4 regions of the Rahnella sp. NRRL B-41462 genome follow, and region 4 is predicted to be linked to each of the others. Evidence: predicted binding sites of a transcription regulator. Region 4 holds the regulator's gene; each other region holds the start of a gene.
The links. Region 4 encodes PhoB, which activates phosphate uptake and scavenging genes when phosphate is short. Its sites were predicted from a motif close to CTGTCATAAAACTGNCNNAT; they were not measured.
Positions count from the first base shown of each region.

Region 1 (2,206 bases), on a different contig from region 4:
GCGATATACCACAGCAATTTGTTCGGCAAAATGTACTGCATGAAAATCTGTTTCGCCGTCAGTTCCTGCTCGGCGGACTCTTTCACATAGTCCGGCGGATAATCGTTTTTGTATTCTTCAATGGGCGGCAGACCACAGGATTGCGGTGTATCGCGCATGGTCATGAAGGCAAACACCGCCAGCAGAATTGCGCCGAAGGCAGGCATATACAGCGCTGCATGCCAGTCGTTAAACCACGCCATACCGAGCAGGAACAGCAGCGGAGGAATACCGCCGCCGACGTTATGCGCACAGTTCCACACCGACACCACGCCGCCGCGTTCTTTCTGCGACCACCAGTGCACCATCGTACGTCCGCACGGCGGCCAGCCCATGCCCTGGAACCAGCCGCACAGGAACAGCAACACAAACATGATGGCAATGCTTGAGGTTGCCCACGGCACGAAGCCCATAAACAACATCACGGCCGCCGCCAGAATCAAACCAGCGGGCAGAAATACGCGCGGATTCGAACGGTCAGACACCGAACCCATGATGAATTTTGAGATGCCATAAGCAATGGAAATCCCGGACAGTGCGAACCCTAAGTCTCCACGGGAGAAGCCCTGATCAATCAGATAAGGCATGGCCAGCGCGAAGTTTTTGCGCACCAGATAGTAGGCCGCATAACCGAAGAAAATCCCCATGAAGATTTGCCAGCGGAGACGGCGGTACAGCGGATCGACGTGAGCCTCATCAACAGGAGCTTTGTGGGGCGCGGGTTTAAAGATACTGAGCATAAATGCCTCCGATGGCATAAATCAGGGCGGACTCATCATGAGCCACGGACGAAATGGCGGAGCCAATGTGTTCCAAAACGAACATCATTTTAGCCATTCGCGCACAAACGAACTGTGATTTATGACGAAAATGTTACATTTTCATTACAGAGGGAGGCGATTTTGTGAGCGAGGGTGACAATAAGAAACAAAAAAAGCGGAGCCTGAGCTCCGCCTGGCAGGTTCGTGACATATCAAAAGACTCATTCTAAATCGTCAGACATTTTTAATTTTGATGTGTGATTTTTAAGTTTTTTTCCGATTTTTTACATATTAAAATTCATACCTGACGCTACCCTCACGGGTGCGCCAAATCATCATCAGTATGTTTTTATCAATGCAATTCTGGGGTGGTTTTATATAGCGAAAACAGAGCCGATCTTCCTTCCCCGCCTCTTTGTATCCCTCTCCGAATGCATACACAATTATCAGAAATGGACCCGTATTGCCGGAAGGAATGTGATATTTACCTCTAATTTTATCCTGATTATTCTGCCACCAGGCAATCTTTTCCGATTCAGTGGAGGGCAGTCCATCAACGATGATCTGTACAGTGCTTCCATCATAATGCGCATCTATAACAGCTACATCTTTGTCACCAACAAAGGTATAGTAAAAACAGGCCAGCAGCGCGACCAGAAATACGATTACAAAAATGCGCATCAATAATTACCTTCCATATCAATTACTGCTTCCATATTTGTCAAAAATGGTCGAAAACCGAATTTGTCAAACCGTTGCAGGACAAACCATATTTTAAAAAACTGAAACTGATTAAATTCCTTTTTGCGTATATCGTCAATATCCAGACCGAAGTGATCCTGACCTGTAAATCTGACACAGGCTTTCCAGTTTCGCTCGCTTACGTGGAGACTGATGATGTCTATTTTCGTTGCATGGACATTATGAATAGTGATCCCCATTCCATTTATTTTATCAAGCACGAGGGAATCAAATTTTGGAAGAATTGAACCTCTGATCGCAGATTTAATATCCTTCAATCTCTCCTGCGCAATACCTTTGCTTTTGTAATCAATGAATAACCCAATCGCTTCCTGCATAATAGACCTGGTATTTTTTGCAGTGTGATCAGAACGAAGCTTTTGATGATATGCATTATTAAGTTGCCCGTTATTAAAAGGCGTTCCTGTAGAATGCTGAAAATGCCTGAGCATCTGGTTAATTAAATACTGGTAGGAACCCACAAAGGAATAGGGAAGAGAACACGTCAGCATCTCCTTGAATAACAACCGGGCGCATTCCTTATTACTGACTGTGCCACCGCGATGAGCGCCACGATAGACACCCGCAAACCTGGACTGGGGATTATCAAATGCTGTCAGCCGGGTTAATGTATACGGATCAACCACAGTTGATATATTTTTCAA
Region 1 covers NZ_JYDF01000034.1:32,373-34,578, forward strand. Annotated here, with positions in the region: gene glpT (glycerol-3-phosphate transporter) at 1-779, opposite strand, end outside; gene UC14_RS09565 (DUF943 family protein) at 1,092-1,481, opposite strand; gene UC14_RS09570 (DUF3289 family protein) at 1,481-2,206, opposite strand, start outside.
Region 1: a site for PhoB is predicted at 910-929, ahead of glpT (glycerol-3-phosphate transporter). Genes of this name have one in related genera too.

Region 2 (2,206 bases), on a different contig from region 4:
CAGCGCGCTGAACCATCTCGACAGCACCTACATGGGCGAACACTGGCTGGCGACCTTTGCCCTGTTGGCACTCGAAGCCTGACAGTCCTCTTCCTCTGTTCAGCCGCAGGGTTACCGTGAAATCGTTAGCGAATAATCCCGCGCGCTGAATCGAGGAAAAATGCATTGAAGTGGCACAGTAACGGATATTCCGCGCTGAGCTGCTCAATTTCCCCCTTCACCCGTTCCACCGATTCCGGCTGGTGATAAAGCAAATCGTACAGATAGCGGATGACATTTTGCTGCGCTTTTCCGGCCCGGCAAAAATCCGTTGCCTGCTCGTTTATCCCTTTCGGCACCGCGCGATTTCCCCCCGCTATCACAAAAGGCGGCACGTCCTGCACCACACAGGTATTAGCAAGGAGATGGACGCCCGTGCCAATAATACAAAACTGATGCACCGCGCTCAGGGCATCAATCCGGGCATCACTGCCTAATGAAACATGCCCCGCCAGAGCACTGTGTTCGCCGATAAACGTGGCATTTCCTATCTGACAGTCATGGCCGACATGCACGCCCCCTTCAAACACATTCAGGTGCCCGATCCGGGTCATACCACCGCCCTGCACGGTGCCGCGATGCAGTGTCACGTGGCGGCCAATGCGGTTTCCATTGCCGATTTCCAGCCCGGTGGGTTCTCCGGCGTATTTCAAATCCTGGCTGATCTCGCCAATGGATGAGCCCATGCCAATCTGGTTATCCGTGCCAATTTTGGTATTGCCGTTGATAACGACATGAGAAGAAATGTGTGTTCCTTCGCCGATTTGCACACCGGCGGAAATAAAGCAGAAAGGCCCGATAACCACTCGCGGGCCGATAATGACACCTGGCTCTATGATACTGCTGGCCGCAATTGTGGCCGAAGATGAAATCAACACGAACATCCTTCTGACAGCCAGCAGGCAGTCAGTAGTGAATTAAACCGGACAGGCATAATCAGGGAAAGATCAAAATGAGCGGAGGGAAACGCACTCAGAGAGGTTTAAACAAAGGGGAGTGTTTCGTTGAACATCCGCATCGCTACACCGCACAGCATAAGGCTTCAGGATCGAAAAGGCGGTCTCTTATATTTTTTTTATTTTCTGAACCTTTTCGGAAACGCTGCATAACGAAAATTTTATGACAGGTAGATTAAGGCTTTCTTAAGCTTGGATGAATATTCTATTGGATATTCGTTTCTATACGTTATGTTTCCCTCACATCAACGCTGCTACCACCATCCTGTTGGGAGTTTTCATTGCGCTCTATATTCCCGAAGATTAGCTACTTTACGCTGACTTTACTGCTGACCCTGTATTTTACCTTTATCGTTAATCTGCCGATTTTGCTGCATTTTTATCACATCTTACATGCACTGCCCGCGTACAACCTGGCTTTTGCCCTGAGCATTCCGGTTGCGCTGTTTGCCGCACTGAACTTTGTGTTCACCCCTTTCAGCTTTCGTCCATTGCTTAAGCCGTTCTTTATTATCGTGCTGCCGGTCAGTGCCCTCGCCAGTTTTGCGATGATGACCTTCCAGGTCGTATTTGATCGCGGCATGATCGAAAATATTCTCGAGACGCAATCGGCTGAAGCGTCGTCTTACCTGAATCTGAAAGTGATACTGTGGTTTGTCTTCACCGGCGTTTTGCCCGCTATTTTGCTTTTCCTGACACCGGTCAGCTATGAAAAAACGCCGTTACGCCGTCTCGGTGTCCGTCTGGTGTCGATGGTGATTTCATTGCTGGTGGTCGCCTCCATTGCCGGGATTTTTTACAAAGATTACGCCTCTGTGGGCCGTAACAACCGCACCCTGAATCTGGAAATTGTGCCGACAAACTACCTCTACAGCGCGTTCCAGTACATCAATCACCGTTACTTCACGCCGAAAATGCCGTTCCAGACTATTGGCAACGATGCAAAACTGGTGCAGCAACCGGGGCAGAAACCAAATCTGGTGTTCCTGGTGATTGGGGAAACCGCGCGGGCGCAAAATCAGTCATCTGAGGGTTACGCCAAACCGACTAATCAGTACACACAGGCTATTCCTGACGTGGTGTTCTTTAATAAAATGACGTCATGCGGCACGGCAACGGCGATTTCTGTGCCGTGCATGTTCTCGGATATGAAGCGCACCCGCTACGACGCCAACCGCGCCCGTAACAGTGAAGGCTTGCTGGATATCCTG
Region 2 covers NZ_JYDF01000040.1:31,953-34,158, forward strand. Annotated here, with positions in the region: gene UC14_RS11150 (DUF2891 domain-containing protein) at 1-82, shown strand, start outside; gene lpxA (acyl-ACP--UDP-N-acetylglucosamine O-acyltransferase) at 126-914, opposite strand; gene UC14_RS11160 (phosphoethanolamine transferase) at 1,277-2,206, shown strand, end outside.
Region 2: a site for PhoB is predicted at 1,146-1,165, ahead of UC14_RS11160 (phosphoethanolamine transferase). Genes of this name have one in related genera too.

Region 3 (2,206 bases), on a different contig from region 4:
GCGTTGTACTGACCCAGCTTGTGCGGGAGTTTGAATGTCAGTGCGCGAACGCTATCGCGCCAGACCGTACGGGGCGAAAAGGGGAAAAAGTCGCGTCTGAAATGACCGCTGAAAATCCCCCACAGCAGATAGAACAGGGCATTGCCCGCCAGCAGCCACATTACCGCCAGATGCCAGGCAATATTGCCACCCAGCCAGCCGCCGAGGGTGGTGTTCTGCGGGAAAGTGAAAGCGAAAAGCGGGTCGGCGTTATAAATCCCCCAGCCGCTCATCACCATGCCGATCATTGCCAGCAGATTGATCCAATGACAAATGCGAACCGGCCAGGAATGAATCCGGCGCTTCCGGGGTGATGAGAGCTGAGGTTTCACGCTTAATCTCCTGTTGTTCGGCCGGATTACATCGGTGGCGCGATGCCGTCTTTACCGGCAGCAATACCACGGGCAACCAGCGCACCTTTGTCATCTTTCATGGCAAACAATACGATTTTAGTGCCCGGTTTCAGCAGGCTGCGGTCGCCCGGCGCCAGCAGTACAACCGGTACATCATCAGGCACAATGACAGTTTTCTCGGCATCATGATATTTCACGGTCAGGGTGCGGCCATTGCTGTTCACCAGCTTGCCGACGGTGCCGTTGGTCATGGTATTGATTTTGCCATCGGCGGATTCAAACGGATTGAAGCCTTCACCGCTGCCGCGCAGGCTGGGGGCGAATACGTGCACTTCCAGTGCTTTCAGCGTGCCATTAGCCTGCGGAACGGCGGCCGTCCCGATGAAGCTGTCCGCTTTGATATCGCTGATCTGCCCTTTGGTGACGGCATTGATCTTGGTCTGGTCGGTCAGCTTAACGTCGAGTTTTTCGCCCTGACGTGTGGTGATTTGTACCGATGAGTCATTAACTGAGTCAATGGTTCCGCGTGTAGGTTTAATCACATTATCGGCGGCAAATGCCGATGTCATCCCGCTGCACATCAGCAGGGAACCCAGTAACAGACCAGCGAGACGTGTTGGTGCATTCATGATTAATTCTCCATTTTCCAGCGTTTTTTCATTCTGTTAGATGAATCACTGAACCTGCCAGTGATGAATAACTTTCTTAAGAGTGGACGATAAACCGGTATTGGCTGATGACAAATTGATGACAAAATTGTCATCAAAGGTGTCTGACGAAACTGATAAACTTTCGGGTGAATCATTCTCTAGGTGAATGGTCATGCGGCGCTGAGGGCCTGAATGCGAATACTGGTGATTGAAGACGATGTCAGTACAGGCGATTACCTGAAAAAAGGGCTGACAGAAGCAGGTTACAGCGTAGATCTGGCGCGCAACGGTGCCGACGGCCTGTTTCTGGCGCTGGAAGAGGGTTACGACGCGGTGATCCTCGACGTCATGCTGCCGGGGCTGAACGGCTGGCAGGTGATGGAAGTCCTGCGCAAAAAGAGCGACGTGCCGGTGCTGTTTCTCACCGCCCGCGATGAAGTACAGGATCGCATTCACGGGCTGGAGCTGGGGGCTGACGACTATCTCATCAAACCGTTCTCCTTCACCGAACTGGTGTTGCGTATCCGCACCTTGCTGCGCCGCCCGGCCGCCCGTGAGCCGGATGCGTATTCGGTGGCGGATCTGAATCTTGATGTGCTGCGCCGCCGCGTGACCCGTCAGGATCAGACCATCGCACTGACCAATAAGGAATTCATGTTGCTGCAGTTGCTGATGCGCCGCGAGGGTGAGGTTCTGTCGAGAACCATGATCGCCTCGCAGGTCTGGGATATGAATTTCGACAGTGATACCAATGTAGTGGATGTCGCCATTAAGCGTCTGCGTGCCAAGGTTGACCGCAGCTTTGAGGTGAAACTGATCCATACCGTGCGTGGCATTGGTTACGTGTGCGAAGTGCGACATGAGTGATCGTCAATTGACTCACCTCCCGAAACGCGCCATGTCGCTGACGCTTCGCGCCACCTTACTTTTCGCGCTGATCGCCTCGATGGTGGTCAGCGCCGTCGGTTTCTACCTCTATTACTCGATGGATAAAGAACTGGTACGCCGCGCGGATTACCAGGTCAGCGGGCGTGTGCAGTATTTCCGTCATCTGCTTGCCAACGAATTCCCGCTGTCGCAACTCAGCCGTAATCCCGGCCTGTTTGAAAATATGCTTGGCAACGAGCGCGATATCCTGACGTTTCGTCTGTCCGGTGAGAAGCT
Region 3 covers NZ_JYDF01000115.1:1,055-3,260, forward strand. Annotated here, with positions in the region: gene UC14_RS22870 (cytochrome b/b6 domain-containing protein) at 1-371, opposite strand, end outside; gene UC14_RS22875 (hypothetical protein) at 398-1,021, opposite strand; gene UC14_RS22880 (heavy metal response regulator transcription factor) at 1,235-1,909, shown strand; gene UC14_RS22885 (heavy metal sensor histidine kinase) at 1,902-2,206, shown strand, end outside.
Region 3: a site for PhoB is predicted at 1,127-1,146, ahead of UC14_RS22880 (heavy metal response regulator transcription factor). Genes of this name have one in related genera too.

Region 4 (2,206 bases):
GTTAGCGAAGAAGTTACGCCGTGCGCCTTCAAGCTGACGCATCTGGGTCACGTCGCGTGCCACCATCAGCAGTTGTCCTTCGGAATAAGGCATGACGCGAAATTCGACATAATGCTCATTATTGAGTTGTAAATTCAGCGCCCGGCTGAAATCGCGGGTCTGGATCCACAGCCGGAATTCCGGATAACGCAGCAGGTTGAAGATATGTTGCCCGTTATCTTCCGGCCAGCGGAAACCGAGCAAATCCTGCGCCAGTCCGTTACACCAGAAAATATTGCCATCTTCAGTGGTCAGCACCACGGCATCCGGCAGCGATTCGGCACCGCTGCGAAAACGTTTGATGAGCTGACCTAATTCCCGACGGCGACGCCGGTTGCGTATCTGCATCTGGTTCAGCCCGTAAAACAGCGGCTCCCAGCTCCAGCGCCCATTCGGTGGCGTAATGCTGCGGTCGAGCCACAGCCAGTGAGAGAGTTTAAGCTGGTTGTAATAATTCCAGCCCAGTGCCGCCATCAGCGACACCAGGAGGAGCCAGCCGAAATGGCCGACGAAGATACCGAGAATTAACGCTGGCAGGCAAAAGAGAAACAATTCACCCGCCAGTCGTTTCCATGACAAACGTTCTAGCACACAGATTCTCCGCTGTGAGGGCTCAATAACGCGTTGAAAAACGGTATCCGGTACCACGAACAGTCTGGATCATTCTGTCATGTCCACTGGTTTCCAGCGCCTTACGTAAACGACGAATATGCACGTCAACCGTGCGATCTTCCACATAAACGTTAGTGCCCCAGACGTTATTGAGCAACTGTTCGCGGCTGTATACACGTTCGGAATGGGTCATAAAGAAGTGTAATAACTTAAATTCGGTCGGCCCCATATCGAGCGCCTGCTCGTTGGCCATTACCCGGTGAGACGACGGATCCAGGCTTAAACCCTGCATGTCGATCACTTCTTCCACCGCCATTGGCGAGATGCGACGCATCACGGCTTTAATGCGGGCAACCAGTTCTTTCGGAGAAAACGGTTTAGTGATGTAATCATCGGCACCCACTTCAAGGCCGCGCACCCGATCTTCTTCTTCACCGCGTGCGGTCAGCATCATCACCGGAATTTCGCGGGTCAGTGCCTCACGTTTAAGATGCTTAATAAACTGAATACCGGAACCGCCAGGTAACATCCAGTCAAGCAGGATCAGTTCAGGGTAAGGTTCAACAAGCTGCCCAATCGCTGAATCAAAATCCTCAGCTTCTACGGCCTGATAGCCATTTTGTTCCAGTACAAAACACACCATTTCACGGATTGGAGCTTCGTCTTCAACCACCAATATACGTCTAGCCATCGTAGGTCCTGCCAATAGGTTAGCGATCTTTTATTTGATTGCGGGCGCCATTATGCGTCAGTTTTGTGACAGATTTATGAATGAAAAGAATGGTTCATTACAGTCAACTATGACAGATAATTTCCGGCCATCTTGCTGAAATTGGTCTGATTTATCGGGGACAGCTTCCCCTGCCGACGTTTATACTTTACCCCATTGTCGTCATCCAGGGTTCATACGGGAGTCTCATGCGCCTGATCCACACCTCAGACTGGCACCTCGGCCAGTACTTTTTCACTAAAAGCCGTGCAGCCGAACATCAGGCATTTTTGCGCTGGCTGACCGGTCAGGTGCAACAACATCAGGTCGACGCCGTGATTGTCGCGGGCGATATTTTCGACACGGGATCCCCACCCAGTTATGCCCGCGAATTGTATAACCGCTTCGTGGTGGAATTACAGCAAACCGGCTGCCAGCTGGTGGTGCTGGCTGGTAACCACGATTCTGTCGCCACGCTCAATGAATCGCGCGAGCTCCTTTCCTGCCTGAATACGCGGGTGATTGCCACCGTCGGTGAAAACCTTTCTGAACAGATTTTAGTGCTCAGTCAGCGTGACGGGAAACCCGGCGCGATACTGTGCGCTATCCCGTTTTTACGCCCGCGTGATCTGCTCGCCAGCCAGGCGGGACAGTCCGGCAGCGACAAGCAACTGGCATTGCAGGAAGCCATCGCCGCGCATTATGACGCGCTCTGGCAGGCTGCGCAGGCCAGACGTGACGAACTGGGCATGCCGCTGCCTATTATTGCGACCGGCCATCTGACGACTGTCGGCGTCAGTACCTCTGATTCCGTGCGCGACATCTATATAGGTACGCTCGATGCGT
Region 4 covers NZ_JYDF01000076.1:29,072-31,277, forward strand. Annotated here, with positions in the region: gene phoR (phosphate regulon sensor histidine kinase PhoR) at 1-630, opposite strand, end outside; gene phoB (phosphate response regulator transcription factor PhoB) at 653-1,342, opposite strand; gene sbcD (exonuclease subunit SbcD) at 1,570-2,206, shown strand, end outside.